2 regions of the Streptomyces sp. NPDC004266 genome follow, and region 2 is predicted to be linked to the other one. Evidence: riboswitches for the same ligand, from Rfam matches in the RefSeq annotation. Region 2 holds a riboswitch; the other holds the start of a gene.
The links. Region 2 has a riboswitch for S-adenosylmethionine ahead of ACFYUZ_RS21055 (IclR family transcriptional regulator). Riboswitches for the same ligand answer to the same signal wherever they lie in the genome.
Positions count from the first base shown of each region.

Region 1: another riboswitch for S-adenosylmethionine. It lies ahead of thrC (threonine synthase); the one in region 2 lies ahead of ACFYUZ_RS21055 (IclR family transcriptional regulator).

Region 1 covers NZ_JBIAMM010000003.1:491,629-497,254, reverse strand. Annotated here, with positions in the region: gene ACFYUZ_RS10320 (trehalose-6-phosphate synthase) at 1-408, opposite strand, end outside; gene ACFYUZ_RS10315 (glucosyl-3-phosphoglycerate synthase) at 495-1,436, opposite strand; SAM riboswitch class I at 1,586-1,734, shown strand; gene thrC (threonine synthase) at 1,728-3,035, shown strand; gene ACFYUZ_RS10305 (MoaD/ThiS family protein) at 3,050-3,328, shown strand; gene ACFYUZ_RS10300 (cold-shock protein) at 3,729-3,932, shown strand; gene groL (chaperonin GroEL) at 4,281-5,626, shown strand, end outside.
Region 2 covers NZ_JBIAMM010000008.1:236,401-242,026, forward strand. Annotated here, with positions in the region: gene ACFYUZ_RS21035 (UbiA family prenyltransferase) at 1-458, opposite strand, end outside; gene ACFYUZ_RS21040 (type III polyketide synthase) at 537-1,619, shown strand; gene ACFYUZ_RS21045 (isoprenylcysteine carboxyl methyltransferase family protein) at 1,633-2,169, shown strand; gene ACFYUZ_RS21050 (NAD(P)/FAD-dependent oxidoreductase) at 2,166-3,197, shown strand; SAM riboswitch class I at 3,263-3,404, shown strand; gene ACFYUZ_RS21055 (IclR family transcriptional regulator) at 3,590-4,312, shown strand; gene ACFYUZ_RS21060 (VOC family protein) at 4,432-4,800, opposite strand; gene ACFYUZ_RS21065 (hypothetical protein) at 4,857-5,096, opposite strand; gene ACFYUZ_RS21070 (metal ABC transporter ATP-binding protein) at 5,204-5,626, shown strand, end outside.

The DNA of each region.
Region 1 (5,626 bases), on a different contig from region 2:
CGCGCCCTCCGCGGCCTCCGCCGCGAGCGCCTCGGCGAAGGCGCGGTTGTAGGCGCGGTACGACTCCCAGCGGCGGCGGAACTCCGCGTCGAAGACCGGCTCGCGCGGGATGTCGTACAGGTGGTGGTGGAGGAACCACAGCACCGAGTTCGCGATGCCGTTGTACGCGTCGGCGTACACCCCCGGGTCGATGTCCAGCATCCGCACGCCCGGCTCGCCGGTCCCGCGCCGGACCGCCTCCCGGTCGCCCTCGCCGAGGGCCGCACAGACCCAGAGACTGTCACGGGAGCCGATGGCGCTCAGGCCCGAGACCAGGCCGCCGCCGCCCCTCCGGGCGTCGAGCGAGCCGTCCTCGCCGAGCACGTACGAGACGGGGCCCCGGTTGGATGCGACGAGCACAGTAGCCATGTGGCGAACCTAGCCCGTCCCGTAAACGCTCAAACGTACGTATACGAGACAGGCTGATCCGGCCACGCTCGGTCGCCGCGGGCCCGTCACGCCACGCGGCGCCGCGCGTACTCCGTGATCTCGGCCATCGGCGGGCGCTCCTCCGTGTCCACCGCGTACGTCCGCGGCTCGAAGCCCTGCCGGCCCCGCTCGAACTGCGTCAGCCGCGGCCGCACCAGGTGCCCCCGCGAGAGCCGCAGCTGCGCCGTCCGGTAGATCGCCGCCGCCATCCGGCCCAGCGCCTGCCCGTCCTGGTGCCGGTGCTTGCGCACCCCCACGTCCACCTGTGCGAGCGCGTCCAGGCCCACCGTGTGCAGGGCGTCCACGAGCAGCCCCAGCTCCACTCCGTAACCGACCGGGAAGGGCAGCCGTTCCAGCAGCGAGCGCCGCGCCGCGTACTCGCCGCCCAGCGGCTGCACGAAGCCCGCCAGCCGCGGCCAGTGGAGGTTGAGCAGCGGGCGGGCCACCAGCTCCGTGACCCGGCCGCCCTGACCTGGGGTGTCGCCGAACGGGCGGTCGTACATCGCCTTGACGAAGTCGACGTCCGGGTCGGTGAGCAGCGGGCCCACGATCCCCGTCACGAAGTCCGCCGAGAAGTCCCGCAGATCCGCGTCCACGAAGCACACGACGTCCCCGCTGGTCACCATCAGTGACCGCCACAGGACCTCGCCCTTGCCGGGCACGGCCGGTATCCGGGGGAGTATCGAGTCCCGCGCGACCACCCGCGCGCCGGCGGCCGCGGCCACCTCCGCCGTGCGGTCCGTGGAGCCCGAGTCGATCACCACCAGCTCGTCGACGAGCGGCACCGCCTCCGTCATCAGCTCGCGGCGGATCACGGCGACGATGTCCCCGACCGTCGCCTCCTCGTTCAGCGCCGGCAGGACGACGCTGACCTTCGTGTTCCGCTTGGCGGCGAGGATCCGCTCCAGCGGCCGGTCCGCCACGGACCAGGACCGCCGGCCCAGCCAGCGCTCCACCTCTTCCAGCACGTGATCTCCATCTCGCGGTTCGGACGGCCGGTTCAAGCGTCCGGGCCTTCGGTTACAGTCTTGAACAACGCGGATGCCCGATGCACGTCGGGGTGCCGACCGCGTCGGAGCGCAGGAACGAAAGTCCACCGCGCTTCACAATCGAATACCGCTCATCCAGAGGGGCAGAGGGAAACGGCCCGTTGAAGCCCCGGCAACCCTCCAGTCGGTCATTACTCGTCCTCCAGCGAGGTCCCCGGCTAGGGAAGGTGCCAAATCCGTCTCATGGCGAAAAATTCGCCAATGGGAAAGATGAGGAGAAAGGGCCTCGCCTCCATGGCTGTACAGACCGCTACCCCCACCACCGTCGACCTCGGTCCCGCGTCCGGGCTCTCCTGTCGCGAATGCGGTGAGCACTTCCCGCTCGGCCCGATCTTCGCCTGCGAGCTCTGTTTCGGACCGCTCGAGGTCGCGTACGACCTTCCCACCGGCGACCCCGAGGCGCTGCGCAAGCAGATCGAGGCCGGCCCCGCCAACATCTGGCGCTACGCCCCGCTGCTGCCCGTCCCCGCCGACGTCGCCGAGAAGCCGAACCTGAACCCCGGCTGGACCAAGCTCGTCCAGGCCGACAACCTGGCCCGCGAGATCGGCGTCGCCCCCGGCAGGCTCTTCGTCAAGGACGACTCCGGCAACCCGACCCACTCCTTCAAGGACCGGGTCGTCGCCCAGGCCCTCGAAGCCGCCCGCGCCTTCGGCTTCACCACCCTCTCCTGCTCCTCCACCGGCAACCTGGCCGGCGCCGTCGGCGCCGCCGCCGCCCGCGCCGGCTTCCGCTCCTGCGTGTTCATCCCGCACGACCTGGAGCAGGGCAAGGTCGTCATGGCCGGTGTCTACGGCGGTGACCTGGTCGCCATCGAGGGCAACTACGACGACGTCAACCGCTTCTGCTCGGAGCTCATCGGCGACCCGCTCGGCGAGGGCTGGGGCTTCGTGAACGTCAACCTCCGCCCGTACTACGGCGAGGGCTCCAAGACGCTCGCGTACGAGATCTGCGAGCAGCTCGGCTGGGTCATCCCCGACCAGCTCGTCATCCCGATCGCCTCCGGCTCCCAGCTCACGAAGATCGACAAGGGTCTGCAGGAGCTCATCAAGCTGGGCCTCGTCGAGGACAAGCCGTACAAGATCTTCGGCGCCCAGGCCGAGGGCTGCTCCCCGGTCTCCGCCGCCTTCAAGGCCGGTCACGACGTCGTCCGGCCGCAGAAGCCGAACACCATCGCCAAGTCGCTCGCCATCGGGAACCCGGCCGACGGCCCCTACGTCCTCGACATCGCCCGCCGGACCGGCGGCGCCGTGGAGGACGTGAACGACGAGCAGGTCGTGGACGCGATCAAGCTCCTCGCCCAGACCGAGGGCGTCTTCGCGGAGACCGCCGGCGGCGTCACCGTCGGCGTCACCAGGAAGCTCGTCGAGGCGGGTCTGATCGACCCGAACCTCACCACCGTCGTCCTCAACACCGGCGACGGACTCAAGACCCTGGACGCGGTGGCCGACACCTCTCAGGCGACCGCCACCATCCGCCCGAGCCTGGACGCGTTCCGCGACGCCGGCCTGGCGCTCTGAAAGGTTACGAACACATGGCCGTGAACGTCCGCATCCCCACCATCCTCCGCACCTACACGGGCGGTCAGTCCGAGGTCCAGGCCGAGGGCGCGACCCTCGCCGAGGTCATCGCGGACCTGGAGAAGAACCACACGGGCATCGCCGCCCGCGTCCTGGACGACCAGGGCAAGCTGCGCCGCTTCGTCAACGTCTACGTGAACGACGACGACGTGCGCTTCGAGCAGGGCCTGGAGACGGCCACCCCGGCCGGCGCGGGCGTCTCGATCATCCCGGCCGTCGCCGGCGGCTGCTGAGCCGCGGTCGAGCCTTACCGGTCAGTACGAATTGCCCCTTCCGCGCGAAAAGCGGAAGGGGCAATTCTGCATGGTTGAGCGCGGTAGAGTTGGGGAAGTCCCCTCCGCTGCTCATGCCAGGCGCATATGAGAATGCGTCTCCGCCCGACTAGATGCAGCCAAAGTGTGTGCGCGTTGTGTACCTTCTGCGCGCTTTGCCGGGCCCGACTTGCCCCGTGATCCAGGGGATTCTCCCCAATTCCCCTTTCGGTCGCGCCCAGAATTCTCGGTCGAATGACCTGTTGCAGAGGGCAGTTGGGCAGATACATTCAGCCGCGGTCGACGCGTTCCGGCGCAGAGGTCTGACCCGGGTCCGCGAAGTGCGGGTCCCGCGCAAGGGCCAGTAATAGGGGAGTTAGGCATGGCTCAGGGCACCGTCAAGTGGTTCAACGCGGAGAAGGGCTACGGCTTCATCGCGGTAGACGGTGGTGCGGATGTTTTCGTCCACTACAGCGCGATCCAGATGGATGGCTACCGCAGCCTCGAAGAGGGCCAGCGGGTCGAGTTCGAGATCTCGCAGGGCCAGAAGGGTCCGCAGGCGGACATGGTCAAGCTCGCCGTCTGAGCGCGGCGCGATCGGCCGACGACGCAACGCCGTCGAGGGGTCCGCATCCCTGAGGGGATGCGGACCCCTCGCGCGTTCCCGCCCCCGCCCCGCTCCCGCCCGCCCGGGCCCTCCTTGATCGACGTCCCGGTCGACCTCCCGAAACGCGAGAGTCGCTTGCACTCTCATAGGGCGAGTGCTAATCATTGGCGTTAGCACTCGGAAGGTGAGAGTGCTACGAGGATCGGGCAGACGAGGTCGCCGGCCGGGTGGGGCAAGGAACCACGCGGAGTCGCGGAGGCCGTCCGTCGCGGGCGTCGGCGCGGTCCTGGAGCGTTATCCACCCCATGTCCGGGAGGACCACTTCACATGGCCAAGATCATCGCGTTCGACGAGGAGGCCCGGCGCGGTCTCGAGCGCGGCATGAACCAGCTCGCTGACGCCGTCAAGGTCACCCTCGGCCCCAAGGGCCGCAACGTCGTCCTCGAGAAGAAGTGGGGCGCCCCCACGATCACCAACGATGGTGTCTCCATCGCCAAGGAGATCGAGCTCGAGGACCCGTACGAGAAGATCGGCGCCGAGCTGGTCAAGGAAGTCGCCAAGAAGACGGACGACGTCGCCGGCGACGGTACGACCACCGCCACCGTCCTCGCCCAGGCGCTCGTCCGCGAGGGCCTCCGCAACGTGGCCGCCGGTGCCAACCCGATGGCCCTCAAGCGCGGCATCGAGAAGGCCGTCGAGGCCGTCTCCGGCGCCCTGCTCGAGCAGGCGAAGGATGTCGAGACCAAGGAGCAGATCGCTTCCACGGCCTCCATCTCCGCCGCCGACACCCAGATCGGCGAGCTCATCGCCGAGGCGATGGACAAGGTCGGCAAGGAAGGCGTCATCACCGTCGAGGAGTCCCAGACCTTCGGTCTGGAGCTGGAGCTCACCGAGGGCATGCGCTTCGACAAGGGCTACATCTCGGCGTACTTCGCCACCGACATGGAGCGCATGGAGGCGTCGCTCGACGACCCGTACCTCCTGATCGTCAACTCCAAGATCTCCTCCGTGAAGGACCTCCTCCCGCTCCTGGAGAAGGTCATGCAGTCGGGCAAGCCGCTGCTGATCATCGCCGAGGACGTCGAGGGCGAGGCCCTGTCGACCCTGGTCGTCAACAAGATCCGTGGCACCTTCAAGTCCGTCGCCGTCAAGGCCCCGGGCTTCGGCGACCGCCGCAAGGCCATGCTGAACGACATCGCCATCCTCACGGGCGGCACGGTCATCTCCGAGGAGGTCGGCCTCAAGCTCGAGAACGCGGGCCTGGACCTGCTGGGCCGCGCCCGCAAGGTCGTCATCACCAAGGACGAGACCACCATCGTCGACGGTGCCGGTGACAGCGACCAGGTCGCCGGTCGCGTGAACCAGATCCGCGCCGAGATCGAGAACTCCGACTCGGACTACGACCGCGAGAAGCTCCAGGAGCGCCTCGCGAAGCTGGCCGGCGGCGTGGCCGTCATCAAGGCCGGTGCCGCGACCGAGGTCGAGCTCAAGGAGCGCAAGCACCGCATCGAGGACGCCGTTCGCAACGCGAAGGCGGCCGTCGAGGAGGGCATCGTCGCCGGCGGTGGCGTGGCCCTGCTCCAGGCGTCGAACGTCTTCGAGAAGCTCGAGGCCGACCTGGCGGGCGACGAGGCCACCGGTGCCAACATCGTCAAGCTGGCCCTCGAGGCCCC
Region 2 (5,626 bases):
AGCCACAGGTTGTACGTCCAGCCGGCGGCGACGCAGCCGAGGTGCACCGCGCCGGCCGGGAGCCCGCGGCCGAGTGAGAGCGGGACGCAGACCAGCAGGGCCAGACAGGCCGCCGTGCCCACCGTCCCCGGCCGCGCGGCCCCCGTGGCCAGTGGCTTGTCACGGCGTCCGGCGGCCCGGTCGCGCCGCAGGTCCAGCCGGTCGTTGCACCATCCGATCGACAGCTGGCCCGCGGCGACCGCGGCCACCGCCCCGGCCCCCGGGCCGAAGTCCAGCCCGGAGGCAGCGGCCAGCAGCGCCGCGAGGAGTGTCACCGCCGCCGCCGGCACCGGGTGACTCGCCTTCAGCAGGCCTACGACGACCGGAAGTTCCCTCCGGCCCGGAACAGCCGGGACGGCGAGGCGGTGGGTTCCCTCGTCCGTGGTGGGGCGGCTTCCTTCGTCCGTGGTGGGGCGCACCGCACCACGCTAGGCGACGGCGCGCCCATGACCTCCGGGTTGAGGGTGTCGACGCCTCACCGTCCCTATGTTGGAGCAATGACCCGCGTCCTCGCGGTGAGCACGGCCTTCCCGCCGCACCGCTACATGCAGCACGAGATCACCGAAGACCTCGTCTCCGGCCTGCCGCCCGGATCCGACAGGGACGTCGTGCGCCGGTTGCACGCGGCCGTCGGCGTGAAGAGCCGTCATCTCGCTCTGCCCCTCGACCGCTACCGCGACCTCGGCGCTTTCGGCGAGACCAACCGTCTCTTCGTCGAACTGGCCACCGCGCTGGGCGCCGAAGCCGTCGAACGGGCTCTCCACGGCGCCGGCGTGCGCCCGGAGGACGTCGACCTGGTCGTCTCGACGACCGTGACCGGCATCGCGACGCCCTCCCTGGAGGCCCGCCTCGCGGCACGGATCGGCCTGCGGCCCGACGTCAGGCGCACGCCCCTGTTCGGGCTCGGATGCGCCGCGGGCGCCGCCGGTCTGGCGCGCGTCCACGACTTCCTCGACGGCCGGCCGGAGGGCACCGCGCTCCTCCTCTCCACCGAGCTCTGCTCGCTCACCTTGCAGCGCGCCGACACGTCGCCGGCGAACCTGGTGGCGAGCGGTCTGTTCGGGGACGGGGCCGCCGCGCTCGTGGCCGTCGGCGGTGACCGCTCCCCCGCGTCCTCCCGTACGGCGTCGCCCCCCTCCGGGTCCTCCGTGCCGAGCGTCGTGGCGGTACGCAGCCGCCTGTACCCCGGGACCGGGCACCTGTTGGGCTGGGACGTCGGCGACTGGGGCTTCCGCATGGTCCTCGGGCCCGAACTCCCCGAACTGGTCAGGCTGCACGTGACCGAGGAGGTCGAGTCCTTCCTCGCCGCGCACGACCTCAAGCCCGGTGACGTGGGGGCATGGATCTGTCACCCCGGCGGCCCGAAGATCCTGGACGCGCTCGCCGAAGGGCTCGGTCTGCCGGACTCGGCCCTCGCGGCGAGCCGCCGCGCCCTGGCCGCCCACGGCAACCTGTCCTCCGCGTCGGTCCTGCAGATCCTGGAGGACACCCGGACCGACCGGCCGCCGCCCGGGACGGTGGGCCTGATGCTCGCCTTCGGACCCGGCTTCTCGTCCGAACTCGTCCTCCTGGCCTGGTGAGGCCGGAGTGACCGTGACGCTGTACACCGTATCGGTCCTGCTGGTCGTCGCCGAGCGCTTCGCGGAACTCGCCGTGGCGCGACGCAACGGCACCTGGAGCCGGGCCCGGGGCGCCCTCGAGCACGGCGCCGGGCACTACCCGGTCATGGTCGTCCTGCACGCGGCGCTCCTCCTCGGCTGCCTCGTCGAGCCCCGGGCGGCCGACCGGCCCTTCCTGCCGCTGCTCGCCTGGCCCGCGCTCGCCCTCACGCTGGCCGCCCAGGCCCTGCGATGGTGGTGCATCGGCACGCTCGGGCCCCGCTGGCACACCCGGGTGCTGATCGTCCCCGGTCTCCCGCTCGTCGCCTCCGGCCCCTACCGCCGCTTCCGGCATCCCAACTACGTCGCGGTCGTCGTCGAGGGCGCGGCCCTGCCGCTGGTGCACACCGCCTGGCTGACCGCCCTGGGCTTCTCGCTCCTGAACGCGGCGCTGCTCGCCGTCCGCATCCGCTGCGAGAACACCGCGCTGGCGCCTTCGCACGCCCTCTCCTCCCCCGGTGCCGCGTCGTGATCGACCTCCTCGTCGTCGGCGGCGGGCCGGCGGGACTGGCCACCGCGATCCACGGAGCGCGACGAGGCCTCGACGTCATGGTCGCCGAGCCGCGGCCGGGGCCGATCGACAAGGCCTGCGGAGAGGGGTTGATGCCCTCGGCGGTGCGCGCCCTGAGCGCCCTCGGCGTACAGGTGCCCGGCCCCCGCCTCCGGGGCATCCGCTACGTCGACGCCGTCGGCGACCGAAGCGCCGAGGCCCGGTTCCGCGCCGGGGCCGGTCTCGGCGTACGCCGGACCGTGCTGCACGAGGCGCTCGCCGCCCGGGCCGCCCGGCTCGGCGTTCCGGTCGTCCCGCACCGCATCCGCCGGGTGACCCAGTCCGACGCGTACGTGACCGCCGACGGGATCACCGCCCGCTATCTCGTGGCGGCCGACGGGCTGCACTCCCCGACCCGGCGCGCGCTCGGCCTGACCGTACGGCCGGCCGCCACCCGGCGACACACGCCCCGGTACGGACTGCGGCGCCACTACGCCGTCGAGCCGTGGACCGATCTGGTCGAGGTGCACTGGTCCGCCGACTGCGAGGCGTACGTCACTCCGCTCGGACCGCGACAGGTCGGCGTCGCCGTCCTCACCTCACGCCAACTCCCCTTCGACGAGCAGCTGCTGCGTTTCCCCCACCTGGCCGCCCGGCTGCGCAGCGCCGACAGGACACCGGTCAGGGGCGCCGGGCCGCTCCGCCAGCAGGCCCGTTCGCGGGTGGCCGGCCGGGTGCTGTTCGTCGGCGACGCCGCCGGGTACGTCGACGCGCTGACCGGCGAGGGCCTCACCCTGGCCCTGACGGCGGCGGACGCCCTCGTACGCTGCCTCCGCGAGGGCCGCCCGCAGGAGTACGAACGGGCCTGGTGCCGCTTGTCCCGCAGCTACCGCCTCCTGACGGGGTCCCTGCTCTGGGTCCGGAACCAGCCGCCGCTGGCCCCCCTGATCACTCCGGCGGCTGCCCGGTTCCCCGGCCTTTTCCGGGGCGCCGTGAACCTGCTCGCCTGACCGTCGTCCCCCGTGGCCGGAAAGCCGTTGGCAGGTCGCCCCGGGAGTCTTGTATGGTTCCTCCCGAATCATCCAGAGGGGTGGAGGGACCGGCCCTACGAAGCCCCGGCAACTCCCCGGTCGACTCGGCGTTCCCTGTTCGCGCCGTGCCGTCGGGATCAGTGCCAACTCCGGCCCGCGCCAACGTGGCGCGGGAAAAGATGAGGAGACACGGTGCTCTCTGTGCTGCCCTTCGCCCAGGCTCTGCCCACGCCGGGCTTCCCCCGTACCCGTCTCGTGACCGCGGTGCATCGGCCGACCGCTTCGGCCCTTTCCCGCTGATCACCCCTGCCCTCCCCGGGCGAGGCCTCCGCGAACCACGGCTCGCGGACGAGACTGGAGTACCCCTTTTCGTGAACGCATCCGATGTTTCCAGTGGTGTCGGTGTCCTCGACAAGGCCACCGTGATCCTCGGCGCGCTGGCGGCGGGCCCGGCCACTCTGGCCGAGCTGGTCGCCGCCACCGGCCTGGCACGGCCCACGGCCCACCGGCTCGCCACCGCGCTCGAACACCACCGCATGGTCGCCAGGGACCTGCAGGGCCGCTTCGTGCTCGGCCCCCGGCTCGCCGAGCTCTCGGCCGTCGCGGGCGAGGACTGCCTGCTGGTCGCGGCCGGCCCGGTCCTCACCTCGCTCCGGGACACCACCGGGGAGAGCACACAGCTCTACCGCCGCCAGGGTGAGGTGCGCGTCTGCGTCGCCGCCGCCGAACGGGCCGCCGGCCTGCGCGACATCGTGCCCGTGGGCTCCGCACTCCCCATGAAGGTGGGCTCCGCCGCCCAGGTCCTGCTCGCCTGGGAGGACCCCGAACGCTACTACCACGGTCTGCAGGGGGCGCGCTTCACGGCCACCGCCCTCGGCGGCGTACGGCGCCGGGGCTGGGCCCAGTCGATCGGTGAACGCGAACCGGGAATGGCCTCCGTCTCGGCGCCGGTGCGCGACCCGGCCCATCGCGTCGTGGCCGCCCTCACGGTCACCGGCCCGATCCAACGCCTCACCCGTCACCCCGGCGCCCGGCTCGCGAAGGCCGCCGTCGACGCGGCCGACCGCCTCACCGACGCCATGCGCCACTCCTGACCGCGGTGCCGTCGGCAGGAGGCCGGGGCGGTCGCAGAGGCGGTGAGGGGTGTACGGGTCGACAGCGGCCCTCCGCGCCCGGCACGGTGGCCGGGCGTTACGAGCGGCGGGCTACGGCGTCACCGGGCGGGGATCGGCTGGGTGAGGTTCACCGGGTTGCCGTCGGGGTCCTTGATGTGGGCGACGCGCTGTCCCCACGGCATGTCGTTGGCGCCGCCGCCGACCGAGCCTCCCAGCGCCGCCACCCGGCCGAGCGTCTCGTCGACGTCGTCGACGCCGATGCTGAGCAGGATCCGCGGCGCCTCCCGGTCCCCCGGGTCCGCCGTGGCCACCAGCCCGAGGTCGGTGTCTCCGATGCGCAGGCCGAGGTAGAAGAGCGGGCCTTCCTCCGGGATCCGGGAGACCTCCTCCGCGCCGAACAGTTTCGTGTAGAAGCCGAGCAGGACGTCCGGGTCGGCAGTGAGGATCACCGGCTGGATGGTGGACATGGCACTCCTGTCGTGAACGGTCGTGTCACCGGGTGGACCGTTCGGGGACGGAGAACTCATCGGCGGGGAGGAAACCGTGCCGCTCCGGCTCGGGGGGCGCGGCCGGACCTGCCCCAGCGGCCCGGGCGTGAGTTCCGGACGGTGCCCCGGGCCTCGTGCTCCGGCGTCTCCTCCGGGTTCGTCGCCGCGTCCGCGCCCGGTTCGCGGCGGACCGGCCAGAGCGCGAGTTCGAGGCCGGAGGTGCTGCCGCCGGCGGTGACGGGGTCGCCGTCGCCGACGACGCGGGCGTTCCTCACCAGGCCGCCCTCCGCGGTTCCCGCCTGTTTCCGGGAACCCGGCGCTCCGTCCGTCCGACTCCTCCACCGCACGAGCACGGCGGTACGGCGGCGCTGAAGGGCACGGGATGGGCGGACTGGACATACGGATGCGGGGTGTCGCGTGCCGGCACGGCCGTACCGAGGCGGTCGCCGGGGTCGATCTGGAGATCGCCGCCGGCGAGCGGGTGGCGCTGACGGGGACGAACGGGTCCGGGAAGACGACGCTGCTGCGCGCGGTCCTCGGGCTGCACCGGCAGGTCGGCGGCACCGTCGAGGTCGGCGGGCGGTCCGCCCGCACGGCGGCCGAGTGGGCGTGGCGGCGGCGGTCCTGTGCGTGGATCCCGCAGAAGCCGGCCGCCGGGAGGTTCCCCCTGCGCGGGGACGAGCTCCTGGCGAGCAGCGGCGCGCCGGCGGAGGCGGCCGGGGGCGCCGAGCGGCTGGGCGTCGGGGCGCTGACCGGCCGGCCCGTGGACACGCTGTCCGGTGGGCAGTTGCAGCGCATGTACCTG